DNA from 2 places in the Peribacillus sp. NJ4 genome. Region 2 is predicted to be linked to the other one. Evidence: a T-box and tRNA genes for the amino acid it is inferred to sense, from the RefSeq annotation. Region 2 holds a T-box; the other holds one or more tRNA genes.
What was found. The T-box of region 2 lies ahead of pheS (phenylalanine--tRNA ligase subunit alpha). A T-box ahead of a tRNA ligase gene usually reads a tRNA of that ligase, here a tRNA-Phe.
Positions count from the first base shown of each region.

Region 1: it encodes a tRNA-Phe, which carries the amino acid that the T-box ahead of pheS (phenylalanine--tRNA ligase subunit alpha) is inferred to sense. The anticodon was not compared.

Region 1 covers NZ_JAUCFQ010000001.1:703,409-710,352, forward strand. Annotated here, with positions in the region: rRNA gene QUF94_RS03510 (23S ribosomal RNA) at 1-2,652, shown strand, start outside; rRNA gene rrf (5S ribosomal RNA) at 2,771-2,886, shown strand; tRNA gene QUF94_RS03520 (tRNA-Val) at 2,898-2,973, shown strand; tRNA gene QUF94_RS03525 (tRNA-Thr) at 2,984-3,059, shown strand; tRNA gene QUF94_RS03530 (tRNA-Lys) at 3,082-3,157, shown strand; tRNA gene QUF94_RS03535 (tRNA-Leu) at 3,166-3,247, shown strand; tRNA gene QUF94_RS03540 (tRNA-Gly) at 3,256-3,330, shown strand; tRNA gene QUF94_RS03545 (tRNA-Leu) at 3,343-3,431, shown strand; tRNA gene QUF94_RS03550 (tRNA-Arg) at 3,441-3,517, shown strand; tRNA gene QUF94_RS03555 (tRNA-Pro) at 3,529-3,605, shown strand; tRNA gene QUF94_RS03560 (tRNA-Ala) at 3,623-3,698, shown strand; tRNA gene QUF94_RS03565 (tRNA-Met) at 3,727-3,803, shown strand; tRNA gene QUF94_RS03570 (tRNA-Ile) at 3,814-3,890, shown strand; tRNA gene QUF94_RS03575 (tRNA-Ser) at 3,911-4,003, shown strand; tRNA gene QUF94_RS03580 (tRNA-Met) at 4,106-4,179, shown strand; tRNA gene QUF94_RS03585 (tRNA-Asp) at 4,186-4,261, shown strand; tRNA gene QUF94_RS03590 (tRNA-Phe) at 4,285-4,360, shown strand; tRNA gene QUF94_RS03595 (tRNA-His) at 4,377-4,452, shown strand; tRNA gene QUF94_RS03600 (tRNA-Gly) at 4,457-4,530, shown strand; tRNA gene QUF94_RS03605 (tRNA-Ile) at 4,536-4,612, shown strand; tRNA gene QUF94_RS03610 (tRNA-Asn) at 4,625-4,699, shown strand; tRNA gene QUF94_RS03615 (tRNA-Ser) at 4,701-4,791, shown strand; tRNA gene QUF94_RS03620 (tRNA-Glu) at 4,795-4,866, shown strand; gene QUF94_RS03625 (hypothetical protein) at 4,908-5,030, opposite strand; gene QUF94_RS03630 (TraR/DksA C4-type zinc finger protein) at 5,032-5,658, opposite strand; gene QUF94_RS03635 (1,4-dihydroxy-2-naphthoate polyprenyltransferase) at 5,805-6,725, opposite strand.
Region 2 covers NZ_JAUCFQ010000001.1:1,623,376-1,630,319, forward strand. Annotated here, with positions in the region: gene QUF94_RS08150 (YsnF/AvaK domain-containing protein) at 1-474, shown strand, start outside; gene QUF94_RS08155 (YflT domain-containing protein) at 652-1,422, shown strand; gene QUF94_RS08160 (general stress protein) at 1,751-2,143, shown strand; gene sspI (small acid-soluble spore protein SspI) at 2,177-2,386, opposite strand; gene QUF94_RS08170 (TrmH family RNA methyltransferase) at 2,509-3,267, shown strand; T-box leader at 3,311-3,552, shown strand; gene pheS (phenylalanine--tRNA ligase subunit alpha) at 3,611-4,651, shown strand; gene pheT (phenylalanine--tRNA ligase subunit beta) at 4,680-6,944, shown strand, end outside.

The DNA.
Region 1 (6,944 bases), 920 kb from region 2:
GCTTGCCTCTTGGGGTTGTAGGACACTCAACATGGAGTTACAAAGGAACGGGGTAAATGAAGTGATCTGGAAAGGTCCGTCAAAGAAGGTAAAAACCCTGTAGTTGAAACTTCGTTCCCTCCTGAGTGGATCCTGAGTACGGCGGGACACGAGAAATCCCGTCGGAAGCAGGGAGGACCATCTCCCAAGGCTAAATACTCCCTAGTGACCGATAGTGAACCAGTACCGTGAGGGAAAGGTGAAAAGCACCCCGGAAGGGGAGTGAAATAGATCCTGAAACCGTGTGCCTACAAGTAGTCAAAGCCCGTTAATGGGTAATGGCGTGCCTTTTGTAGAATGAACCGGCGAGTTACGATTTCATGCGAGGTTAAGTTGATAAGACGGAGCCGCAGCGAAAGCGAGTCTGAATAGGGCGAATGAGTATGAGGTCGTAGACCCGAAACCAGGTGATCTACCCATGTCCAGGGTGAAGTTCAGGTAACACTGAATGGAGGCCCGAACCCACGCACGTTGAAAAGTGCGGGGATGAGGTGTGGGTAGCGGAGAAATTCCAATCGAACCTGGAGATAGCTGGTTCTCTCCGAAATAGCTTTAGGGCTAGCCTCAAGATGAGAGTATTGGAGGTAGAGCACTGATTGGACTAGGGGCCCCCAACGGGTTACCGAATTCAGTCAAACTCCGAATGCCAAATACTTATTCTTGGGAGTCAGACTGCGAGTGATAAGATCCGTAGTCGAAAGGGAAACAGCCCAGACCACCAGCTAAGGTCCCAAAGTATACGTTAAGTGGAAAAGGATGTGGAGTTGCTTAGACAACCAGGATGTTGGCTCAGAAGCAGCCACCATTTAAAGAGTGCGTAATAGCTCACTGGTCGAGTGACTCCGCGCCGAAAATGTACCGGGGCTAAACGTATCACCGAAGCTGTGGATTGACACCATTAGGTGTCGATGGTAGGAGAGCGTTCTAAGGGCGTTGAAGTCAGACCGGAAGGACTGGTGGAGCGCTTAGAAGTGAGAATGCCGGTATGAGTAGCGAAAGAAGGGTGAGAATCCCTTCCACCGAATGCCTAAGGTTTCCTGAGGAAGGCTCGTCCGCTCAGGGTTAGTCGGGACCTAAGCCGAGGCCGAAAGGCGTAGGCGATGGACAACAGGTTGATATTCCTGTACCACCTATACATCGTTTGAACGATGGGGGGACGCAGAAGGATAGGGTAAGCGCGCTGTTGGATATGCGCGTCCAAGCAGTTAGGCCGGAAACGAGGCAAATCCCGTTTCCATTAAGGCGGAGCTGTGATGGCGAGGGAAATATAGTACCGAAGTTCCTGATTCCACGCTGCCAAGAAAAGCCTCTAGTGAGATGTAAGGTGCCCGTACCGCAAACCGACACAGGTAGGCGAGGAGAGAATCCTAAGGTGTGCGAGAGAACTCTCGTTAAGGAACTCGGCAAAATGACCCCGTAACTTCGGGAGAAGGGGTGCTTTTTAGGGTGAATAGCCCGGAAAAGCCGCAGTGAATAGGCCCAGGCGACTGTTTAGCAAAAACACAGGTCTCTGCGAAGCCGCAAGGCGAAGTATAGGGGCTGACACCTGCCCGGTGCTGGAAGGTTAAGGGGAGAGGTTAGCGCAAGCGAAGCTTTGAACCGAAGCCCCAGTAAACGGCGGCCGTAACTATAACGGTCCTAAGGTAGCGAAATTCCTTGTCGGGTAAGTTCCGACCCGCACGAAAGGTGTAACGATCTGGGCACTGTCTCAACGAGAGACTCGGTGAAATTATAGTACCTGTGAAGATGCAGGTTACCCGCGACAGGACGGAAAGACCCCGTGGAGCTTTACTGCAGCCTGATATTGAATTTTGGTACAGCTTGTACAGGATAGGTAGGAGCCTGAGAAGCCGGAGCGCTAGCTTCGGTGGAGGCGTTGGTGGGATACTACCCTGGCTGTATTGAAATTCTAACCCGCGCCCCTTATCGGGGTGGGAGACAGTGTCAGGTGGGCAGTTTGACTGGGGCGGTCGCCTCCTAAAGAGTAACGGAGGCGCCCAAAGGTTCCCTCAGAATGGTTGGAAATCATTCGTAGAGTGTAAAGGCACAAGGGAGCTTGACTGCGAGACCTACAAGTCGAGCAGGGACGAAAGTCGGGCTTAGTGATCCGGTGGTTCCGCATGGAAGGGCCATCGCTCAACGGATAAAAGCTACCCCGGGGATAACAGGCTTATCTCCCCCAAGAGTCCACATCGACGGGGAGGTTTGGCACCTCGATGTCGGCTCATCGCATCCTGGGGCTGTAGTCGGTCCCAAGGGTTGGGCTGTTCGCCCATTAAAGCGGTACGCGAGCTGGGTTCAGAACGTCGTGAGACAGTTCGGTCCCTATCCGTCGCGGGCGCAGGAAATTTGAGAGGAGCTGTCCTTAGTACGAGAGGACCGGGATGGACGCACCGCTGGTGTACCAGTTGTCTTGCCAAAGGCATAGCTGGGTAGCTACGTGCGGACGGGATAAGTGCTGAAAGCATCTAAGCATGAAGCCCCCCTCAAGATGAGATTTCCCATGGCGCAAGCTAGTAAGATCCCTGAAAGATGATCAGGTTGATAGGTCAGAGGTGGAAGCGTGGCGACATGTGGAGCTGACTGATACTAATAGATCGAGGACTTAACCAACGCTTTAAAAAAATGAAATACCTTCTTATTATCTAGTTTTGAAGGAATGAAAATTTCTTCTTGCATTTTTTCGAAAAGACGTTATAATAATATATGTCTTAAAAAAATGTTAACAATGTTTGGTGACGATAGCGAAGAGGTCACACCCGTTCCCATTCCGAACACGGCAGTTAAGCTCTTCAGCGCCGATGGTAGTTGGGGGTTTCCCCCTGTGAGAGTAGGACGTCGCCAAGCAGGTTTTATATGGAGGATTAGCTCAGCTGGGAGAGCATCTGCCTTACAAGCAGAGGGTCGGCGGTTCGATCCCGTCATCCTCCACCATTTTACACCTGCCGGTGTAGCTCAACTGGTAGAGCAACTGACTTGTAATCAGTAGGTTGGGGGTTCAAGTCCTCTTGCCGGCACCATATTTTGAAATAGTACAAGCACGAGCCATTAGCTCAGTTGGTAGAGCATCTGACTTTTAATCAGAGGGTCGAAGGTTCGAATCCTTCATGGCTCACCATTTTATATGCGGGTGTGGCGGAATTGGCAGACGCACCAGACTTAGGATCTGGCGCCGCAAGGCGTGGGGGTTCAAGTCCCTTCACCCGCATCTTTCATGCGGAAGTAGTTCAGTGGTAGAATACAACCTTGCCAAGGTTGGGGTCGCGGGTTCGAATCCCGTCTTCCGCTCCACTTTTCGTATGTGCCGGGGTGGCGGAACTGGCAGACGCACAGGACTTAAAATCCTGCGGTAGGTGACTACCGTACCGGTTCGATTCCGGTCCTCGGCACCATCTTAATATGCGCCCGTAGCTCAATTGGATAGAGCATCTGACTACGAATCAGAAGGTTGTAGGTTCGACTCCCGCCGGGCGCACCATGTTTTTATTGCGGGAAGTAGCTCAGCTTGGTAGAGCACTTGGTTTGGGACCAAGGGGTCGCAGGTTCGAATCCTGTCTTCCCGACCACGTGATTTTTAATGAATGGGGCCTTAGCTCAGCTGGGAGAGCGCCTGCCTTGCACGCAGGAGGTCAGCGGTTCGATCCCGCTAGGCTCCACCATTTTTCAATCAGATACTTATATTATATTGGCGGTGTAGCTCAGCTGGCTAGAGCGTACGGTTCATACCCGTGAGGTCGGGGGTTCGATCCCCTCCGCCGCTACCAATAAATATAAGGACCTTTAGCTCAGCTGGTTAGAGCAGACGGCTCATAACCGTCCGGTCGTAGGTTCGAGTCCTACAAGGTCCACCATATGCATTTTTTAAAGCCGTGGAGGTATACCCAAGTTCGGCTGAAGGGATCGGTCTTGAAAACCGACAGGGGAGTCAAATCCCGCGGGGGTTCGAATCCCTCTACCTCCTCCATTTTTTTAAAAAGCAGCAAGTTGTTTTGAAACAACCTTACATAGAGGAAGCGAAAAAACAATATTCACGAAAACTTGATGCAAATCGTTTCATTATTACCGTCGCGGGGTGGAGCAGTCCGGTAGCTCGTCGGGCTCATAACCCGAAGGTCGCAGGTTCAAATCCTGTCCCCGCAATTATTAGGTCCCGTGGTGTAGCGGTTAACATGCCTGCCTGTCACGCAGGAGATCGCGGGTTCGATTCCCGTCGGGACCGCCATTTTTTAAATTTAATACAAATGTGGCTCAGTAGCTCAGTCGGTAGAGCAAAGGACTGAAAATCCTTGTGTCGGCGGTTCGATTCCGTCCTGAGCCACCATATCTTTCATATTACGGCGGTTGTGGCGAAGTGGTTAACGCACCTGATTGTGGTTCAGGCATTCGTGGGTTCGATTCCCATCAGTCGCCCCATTTCGCGGGTGTAGTTTAGTGGTAAAACCTCAGCCTTCCAAGCTGATGATGAGGGTTCGATTCCCTTCACCCGCTCCAAATATGGGCCTATAGCTCAGCTGGTTAGAGCGCACGCCTGATAAGCGTGAGGTCGATGGTTCGAGTCCATTTAGGCCCACCATATTCATATTGTTCCGCAGTAGCTCAGTGGTAGAGCATTCGGCTGTTAACCGAACGGTCGTAGGTTCGAGTCCTACCTGCGGAGCCATGGGGAAGTACTCAAGAGGCTGAAGAGGCGCCCCTGCTAAGGGTGTAGGTCGCGCGAGCGGCGCGAGGGTTCAAATCCCTCCTTCTCCGCCATTTGGCCCGTTGGTCAAGCGGTTAAGACACCGCCCTTTCACGGCGGTAACACGGGTTCGAATCCCGTACGGGTCATAACAAAAAAGGAAGCATACATTCATGTATGCTTCTTTTTTTCATTTCTTTTCATTGATATAAGTATCTTTTTGTTTATAAGGAATGTTTCCAAGCTGGGAATCGATATTTTCTTCATCTAATGTATCTTCATATTCCTTTTGCTTTTTGTTCGGTATATCCACCCTATTTTTTTCCTTCGATATCATTTGCTGCAAATCCTTCATAGTCTTCTGGAAATCCATCCGTTTCATCTTCGGTTTTATAAAGATCATTATAATTGTCATGATCGCCGGTGTAATCAGATGGCGTTTCGGATGTACCGAATTTGGCGACTTCACCAAAGCTATCCTCTTTATCCACTATTTCATTTCCATGACGATTTTCAAAATGATCACCCTTAGATGGAATCAATATATCCTCTTCCACTGGTCGGTCTTGTATAGTAGGCCGTTCTGGGGCATGCTCGACACAGTAAAGAGTGCTTGGGATCGCTTCAAGCCTATCGATGGGGATTTCTATATCACAGGTTTCACAATGGCCATACGTACCCTCATCTATGGCATTCAATGCTTCTTCGATTTTCTCCATTTCAGATTGTGCATGCTCATCCAATGCTTGGTTCCGTTCCATCTCGAATAATTCTGTTCCTAGGTCAGCAGGATGATTATCATAGGATGATAATTCCCCTACGGATTCAGTCTGGCTTTTATCCAGAACGGATTGTTCATCATTTTGAATCCTGTTTCCAAGCTCATCTTTTTCTTGAAGCAGTTCTTTTTTGAATTTTTGCATTTGCTGTTTGGTTGCCATATCCGTTTCACTCCTTCTAAAGTCCATATCTCATTTTATATTGGTAAGATGGTTGTATTATCTATTACCCGAATCGTAGTATAGGAAAACAAAATGGAACGGAAGATAGAAAAAAGGACTGAGCGGATGAGCTCAGTCCTTGGAGATCATATTAGATAGCTGATGAATAATCCAATGGCCATGAGTAAGCCAAAGAAGGTGTTCGTCTGGGCCGTGGCTTTCATTGCTGGCACCATGGTGATCGGCTGCGTTTTACCTACGAAGCCTTTGATTGCGGCCATGGCTTTAGGGATGCTTAGGAAGGCAAGGAGAATCCACGCTGTTACGTTTCCGGTAAGGACTAACCCAACCAGCCATAGATAAGAGAAGGCAAACATGATTGCCATGAATTTCAGGGCGTTTTTCCTGCCCATCACTACAGGCATGGTTTTGCGGCCATGTGCCTTATCCCCATCATGGTCACGGAGGTTATTGGATAAGTTGATCAACCCGACCAATATTCCACTTGGAATGGCAATTAAGATGGCTGTTGAGGAAACATGACCGGTTTGAATGAAAAAGGCGATCAGGATTATCAAAAAGCCCATGAACAATCCAGAAAAAAGTTCCCCGAATGGTGTATATGAAATGGGTAGGGGACCGCCTGTATAAAGATAGCCGACAAGCATGCAAACCAGTCCTACTGCAGCAAGCCACCAAGATGATGCGGCACAGATATAGATTCCGATTATGAGTGCGATGGCATACATGCCAAGGGCCAAGGTCATGATGAGTTTGGGGGTCATCCCATGACGGACGATTCCGCCACCGATGCCTACGGATTCCTCCGTATCCAAGCCTCGCTTGAAATCATAGTATTCATTGAATAAATTGGTTGCAGCTTGAATCAGGATACTTGCAATCATCATGGCAGCGAATAGTAACCAATTCACTCCATCATCCAAAAGTGCAATCATAGTTCCAAGTAAGACCGGGACAAAAGCTGCGGTTAGTGTATGTGGACGAATTAACTCCCACCAAATCTTCCAGGTCCGTTTAAGGGGAAGTCCGTCGTATTCTGTTTGCATTATTTCTCTCCTCAAACTCATTATTGGTTCTCTCGAAATTATAACAAATATTGAAATGTTGCACAAAAGGTTATCCTAATAAGGATAGGAAAATTAGGTAAGGGTGTCAATTGATTTCGTGGACGATTCTCTTCCAAAATAAAGGATATTTCTCTTCATTCGCTAAGATTCATATAATAAGGAAAAAAGCAGGCATGAATCGCTCGGTATAGGGGCGTT
Region 2 (6,944 bases):
GATGCACTGAATAAAGAAGATGTTTATGGAGTGAACGGGCAAGGCCGTGAATTGCCTGAAGATGAAAGGACGCTTAAACTTCGGGAAGAACAACTGAACATTGACAAAGAAAGAGTTCAGACAGGTGAAGTGGTCATTAATAAAGAAGTCAATGAACAACATAAAACGATAAATGTTCCTGTTGAACACGAAGAAGTGACGGTCGATCATAGATCGGTTTCAGGACGTGAAGAGAATCTGGAAACTGGAAGCATTGAAGATGGGGAAACACTACGTATCCCAGTAGTTGAAGAAAAATTGGAAGTTTCGAAAAAACCTGTTGTCACAGATGAAATTGTCATCAGGAAACATGCTGTACAAGAAACGGAACAAGTTCAGGATACCCTTAAAAAGGAAGATATCAAGCTTGATAGTACAGATGAATCGATCGTAAATGAGAAAAAGGCAACTGAACGAAGAAGCGACCGCTTCTAAGAAGTGATGGAAATGGCCTGCAGTTTTTAAAACTGCAGGCTTCTTTCTATTTTAAAGCCTGATAGAGGTTCGAACTTAGGGGAGGAGAACCTTTGAATGCCATTTTTTGTTTAATTAGCACCCATCGGGGTATAAATACAGATAAGAAGAAATATCGGAATAATAGGAGGAAGATGCATGGGAAAAACATTATATGGTGTTTTTAATTCGGAAGAAGAAGTAATCCAGGCTATACAATCCTTCAAGGAAAAAGGAGTCCATGAGGGAGAAATAACCGTAATGGCTGATAAGAAAGAAGATTTGGGTTTCGTCAATGAAAAGCGGGATCCGGATGTAGACGTCGTTACTAACTCGAACGACGATTCCTTCATTGATAAGATGAAACACTTTTTCCTGAACGAGGGTTCTGGAGATATAAGGAACCGACTAGGTGACTTAGGGCTTGCCGATAGTGAAGCCACCGCTTATATAAACGAAGTGGAAGCTGGAAAATTCCTGATTCTTTTAGATGAATCGGAAACTTTAACACAACGAGAAGGCGTAACTTCCAACGGCATGCAGGGTGCAGACGAACTACCTGCAGAGAATCCGCTTAAAACAGGGGTGGTGAACAATCCGGACCCGAACCTTTTTCCTGAAACAACTGCGAATGCATTTCAAACAAGGGAAGTGGAAGCACAGCCAGGAAGAAGCGAAGAACTTCACGGAAATTCTGCCAACATCTTTGATAAGGAAGAGCTGGATACGAAGCGAGCCCAAGAAAGGGAAATCAGGGGGAACTCCACCGAAAAGTATAAGGAACAAAAGCCAGGGGATCATAAGTCTCTGGATCCTCAAGGAGCACTGGATCGGACCTTAAGCCCGAATGCTAATAATGGGCAGCAAGAGAAAGAGGACATTTTGAAGGATGAATACATTAAAAATCGAATTAATACCGATAATCTATAATACGCAAAATAGCAGCCTGCACAAGGCTGTTATTTCAGTTTGTAGACAAAAGGGATTCTAAAAAGTGGAACGGGTATGCGAGACCCCGCAGGCGCCGAGTAGGCTCCCGGACCGCCCGCGGAAAGTCAGTGCCTGGAGGCAACGTTCGAATTGTACAAACCCTTAAAAAACTGTAGATAATTTTAATCTGAAACCTTTTAGGCAAAGGGTTCCCTCGTTTATTAGTCAGGAATTCTCAATAGACTATTTGCTTGTTTATTGATAAAGCCGCAAGGTATAATTACAAAGGAATTTTATTATAAGTAAAGTAACAAGGAGGGGGAAAAACATGGAAAAAAACATATATGGTGTTTTTGACTCTAATCCGGAACTACTTGCTGCAATTCAAGATTTACAAGCAAAAGGCGTGACTGGCTCCCAAATGACAGTAGCAGCTGATATAAAAAATGATGTGCAGCTTGGAAATGAACATACGGATATCCTGATCATCGCCAATCAGGATAAGGAGGATACTCTTTTTTTAAAAATCTTCCACTACTTCACTGATGAAGGATCTGGAGATTTACGCAGCTTTTTCACGAAATACGGCTACTCTTTTGCTGAGACAAAAGCGATGCTTAAAGAAGTGGGTGCTAAGAAATTCATTCTTCTTATCGATGAAGAAGTCTCTATCGAAGAATTGAAGGCTGGCGCCGGTAAAGTGGTACCAATGAAGAAGTAAGCTAACTAAAAAAATAACAGCCTTTGAGGGCTGTTATTTTTTTAATCCTGCTTCGAGGGCAGTGATCATTTCTTGTTTTTCCTGTTCAGATGAATTTTGCCAGATGACCTCGAATAATACTCCCAATCCAGGAAGCATTTTTTCCTCGCCATTCTGTATGGCATCGACAATCGTGTCTTCTAGCTGCTCTTGCGAATTTCCAGATACATTTTGGATAATCGCATTACGTAGGTTTAAATTCACAATTATTCCTCCTCTAACACATAATGACTGACATTAATAGCATTTCACAAACTCGTATGCAATATGTATGTGAATTGCGTTATAATAGGAAAATCAGTGTTAAGTTAAAGGAGCGTTTACCCTTGAAATATATCGAATCGGTAAAAAACCCGCAAGTGAAGCAATGGAAAAAGCTATTGACGAAAAAAGAACGAGATAAAACAGGCAAATATTTAGTCGAGGGTTTTCACCTAGTTGAAGAAGCCTTAAAAGAAGATATCGTCATGGAAGTGATCGTCAATGAAGAAACTGAAATGCCAGCCCATTTTAAGCTGGAAGGTACAGAAGTCATCTATGTGAAAAATGATATTATGAAAGCGATATGCGATACCGAAGCCCCACAGGGAATTGCAGCTGTTTGTGAACAGAAATCAACGAGCATGACGTCCATTAATCCGGATAAACTATTGTTGATCGATGCCGTCCAGGATCCGGGGAATATTGGAACGATGATCAGGACAGCGGATGCAGCTGGAATCGATGCGGTCATTCTTGGCGAAGGGTGTGCCGACTTGTATAATCCCAAAGTGGTACGTTCGACACAAGGGAGCCTATTCCATATGCCTGTCATTAAAGGGAACCTTTCCGAAATCATCGATGAGCTGAAGCAAATCGGCACACCGGTCTATGGCACGGCATTAGAAGGAGCATCCCCATTTGAAGAAGTGGAAAAGTCTTCCCGATTTGCCCTGCTGGTCGGCAATGAAGGCCAAGGAGTATCGAAGGAATTACTGGAGAAAACGACTAAAAACCTTTATATTCCCATCTACGGAAAAAGCGAATCTCTGAATGTGGGGATCGCTGCCGGGATTTTAATGTACCATTTACGAAAATCGATTTGAAACGGCCGTGGAATTATAATATAATAAAACAGAATTTTATATTGAAACAACGATGACAAAGAATAGTAACTTAAGTTATCCATATCCAGGGAAAAAATGCCTTGACTGAAAGCATTTTTATGGCACTGCTTAAGGGAATTCACCTTTCGAGTTGGCATTGGGAAGACAGAATGTCCGAAAAATGTTCCGGTGAAGAGCCGTTATTTTTAATGAAGTGAGTGCAGAAGTTTATTTGTTCATGCACTAATAAGGGTGGTACCGCGATACATAAACCTCGTCCCTTTAGGGATTGGGGTTTTTTTGTGTTCATTTTTACAAAAGGAAAATAAAGGAGGAAGACATGATGCAGGAACGTTTACTAGAACTGCAGGAAGAAGCGTTGCAAAAAGTTGCCGCCGCTTCCGAATTAAAGGAACTGAATGAAGTACGTGTCGCTTATTTAGGGAAAAAAGGACCAATCACTGAGGTATTGCGCGGCATGGGTAAATTATCTGCCGAAGAACGTCCGAAAATCGGGGCACTAGCCAATGATGTTCGGGAAGCGATCGCAACAAAGATCGAGGAGAAACAAAAAGCACTTGAAACTGCGGCGGTCAATGCTAAGCTAGCAACTGAAACGGTTGACGTCACACTTCCAGGACGTCCGGTTAACAAGGGGAATCTTCACCCATTAACACGTGTCGTGGAGGAAATCGAAGACTTATTCATCGGAATGGGTTATACGGTTGCAGAAGGTCCCGAAGTTGAAAGCGACTACTACAACTTCGAGGCACTTAACTTGCCAAAAAGCCATCCGGCACGTGATATGCAGGACTCCTTCTACATCACGGATGAAATCCTGATGCGTACGCACACTTCACCGGTTCAAGCCAGAACGATGGAAAAACATAAAGGTCAAGGTCCTGTTAAAATTATCTGCCCGGGTAAAGTATATCGCCGTGATAACGATGATGCGACACACTCCCATCAATTCCAGCAAATTGAGGGCTTGGTCATCGATGAGAACATCAGCATGAGCGACCTGAAAGGAACGCTTGACGTATTTGCGAAAAAAGTATTCGGGCAAGACCGTGAAATCCGTCTTCGTCCAAGTTTCTTCCCATTTACGGAGCCTTCCGTCGAAGTGGATATTTCTTGTAAAATTTGCGGTGGTAAAGGCTGCAGCGTATGTAAACAAACAGGCTGGATCGAAGTGCTTGGCGGCGGGATCGTTCATCCGAACGTCCTTGAAATGGCTGGCTTCGATTCCAAGAAATACTCTGGATTCGCATTTGGAATTGGCGTAGAACGGATTGCCATGTTGAAATACGGTGTGGACGATATCCGTCATTTCTATACGAATGATGTTCGATTCTTAAAACAATTCAACCATCACGAAGCATAAATTTTTATTTTAAAAAGGAGGACCTACCATGTTTGTGTCATATAAATGGTTACAAGATTATGTTGACCTTTCAGGCATCAATGCGACGGAGCTAGCAGACAAAATCACGAAAAGCGGCATTGAGGTTGAAGGGGTAGAAAAGAAAAGTGAAGGGCTTAAAGGAGTCGTCATCGGGCATGTCATTGAACGTGAACAGCATCCAAATGCGGATAAGTTGAATAAATGCCAAGTTGATATCGGGGCCGAAAATCCCGTTCAAATCATCTGTGGGGCACCGAATGTCGATAAAGGCCAAAAAGTCGCAGTCGCTACTGTTGGCGCAGTCCTTCCAGGTAATTTCAAAATCAAGAAAGCGAAACTTCGCGGAGAAGAATCGCACGGGATGATTTGCTCGCTTCAAGAATTGGGCTTCGAATCCAAGCTCGTGTCCAAGGATTATGCTACAGGCATCTTCGTCTTCCCTAATGATGTGGAAGTGGGGAATGATGCATTGGAGGAACTCGGATTAAGTGATGAAGTGCTGGAACTTGGACTGACTCCAAACCGTTCTGATGCATTAAGCATGCTTGGTGTTGCATACGAAGTGGGTGCCATTTTAGGCCGGGAAGTGAAATGGCCGGTTGTCGAGAAAGAAGAGGCAGCTGAAAAAGCTTCTGATTATATCAGTGTCAAAGTGGAAGCGAAAGAAGATAACCCGATATACATTGCAAAAATCATTAAAGATGTTAAAGTCGGCCCCTCACCGCTTTGGATGCAGACTCGGCTAATGTCTGCAGGTATCCGACCTCATAATAATGTGGTCGATATCACGAACTACATTTTGCTTGAATATGGTCAACCGCTACATGCCTTTGATTATGACCGCTTTGGTTCAAAGGAAATCGTCATCCGCAGAGCGAAAGATGCAGAAAAAATCGTAACGTTGGATGAAGCTGAACGCACTTTGACACCAGACCATTTAGTGATCACAAATGGCAGCGAGCCTGTTGCAATAGCTGGTGTAATGGGCGGAGCGGATTCCGAAGTGAAAAATGATACAACGAACATCATTATTGAAAGTGCATATTTTGCAGGTACAGTAGTTCGTAAAGCTTCTAAAGACCATGGCTTACGCAGTGAAGCAAGTGCCCGTTTTGAAAAAGGCGTCGATCCGGCCCGTGTACGTGAAGCTGGAGAACGTGCAGCACAATTGATTGCACAATATGCTGGCGGAACAGTCTTACAAGGAGCGGCAGAAGTGGATGAATTGACAATGGAACCTGCGGTCATTAGCATCACACTTGAAAAAATCAACACACTTCTTGGAACAAGCATGACCGTGTCAGTTGTGGAGTCCATCTTCAAACGCCTTCAATTCGGCGTCGAACTTGACAATGAAACGTTCACCATCACTGTCCCGACGCGCCGTGGTGATATTACGATTGAAGCTGATTTAGTTGAAGAGGCTGCACGTTTATATGGATATGATAACATTCCCGCTACACTGCCGATCGGTTCTTCTACTCCAGGCCAATTGACTGACTATCAAATTAAACGGCGGAAAGCACGCCGTACACTTGAAGGCGCAGGCCTTTATCAAGCGGTGACCTATTCACTGACAAGCCAGGAAAAAGCGTCCCAATTCGCATTGGAAGCTAGAGAATCCATTCGTTTAGCAATGCCAATGAGTGAAGAACGGAGCCAATTGCGTTTGAGCATCGTTCCTCAATTGCTGGAAGTCGTGAAATATAACAATGCCCGCCAAATTGATTCACTAGCCCTGTATGAAATCGGTTCGGTTTTCTTTAAGCAGGACGAACAAGAACTTCCTGAAGAAAAAGAACATATTGCTGGAGCCATCACAGGCCTATGGGAGTCGCACCTATGGCAAGGTGAAAAGAAACCAGTGGATTTCTTTGTAGCCAAAGGCGTGATCGAAGCGTTATTCGATACACTTGGATTAGCTGATCAAATCAGTTACCGCCAAGCGGAAATCAACGACATGCATCCAGGACGGACAGCGGAAGTACTTTTGAATGGTGATGTGATTGGCTTTATCGGCCAAGTGCACCCAACCGTCCAAAAAGACTTGGATATTAAAGAAACATACATTTTCGAACTTTCCTTAAAAGCATTGGCCGAAGCCGAAGTAGCGCCGATTGCCTACAAAACCATTCCGCGCTATCCATCAACAACACGCGATATCGCGCTCGTTGTGGACCAAGCTACGAAAGCCGGGGACATTCAGGATATTATTGAAGAAGCTGGTGGCAAACTACTGAAAGAAGTAAGCATCTTCGACTTATACGAGGGT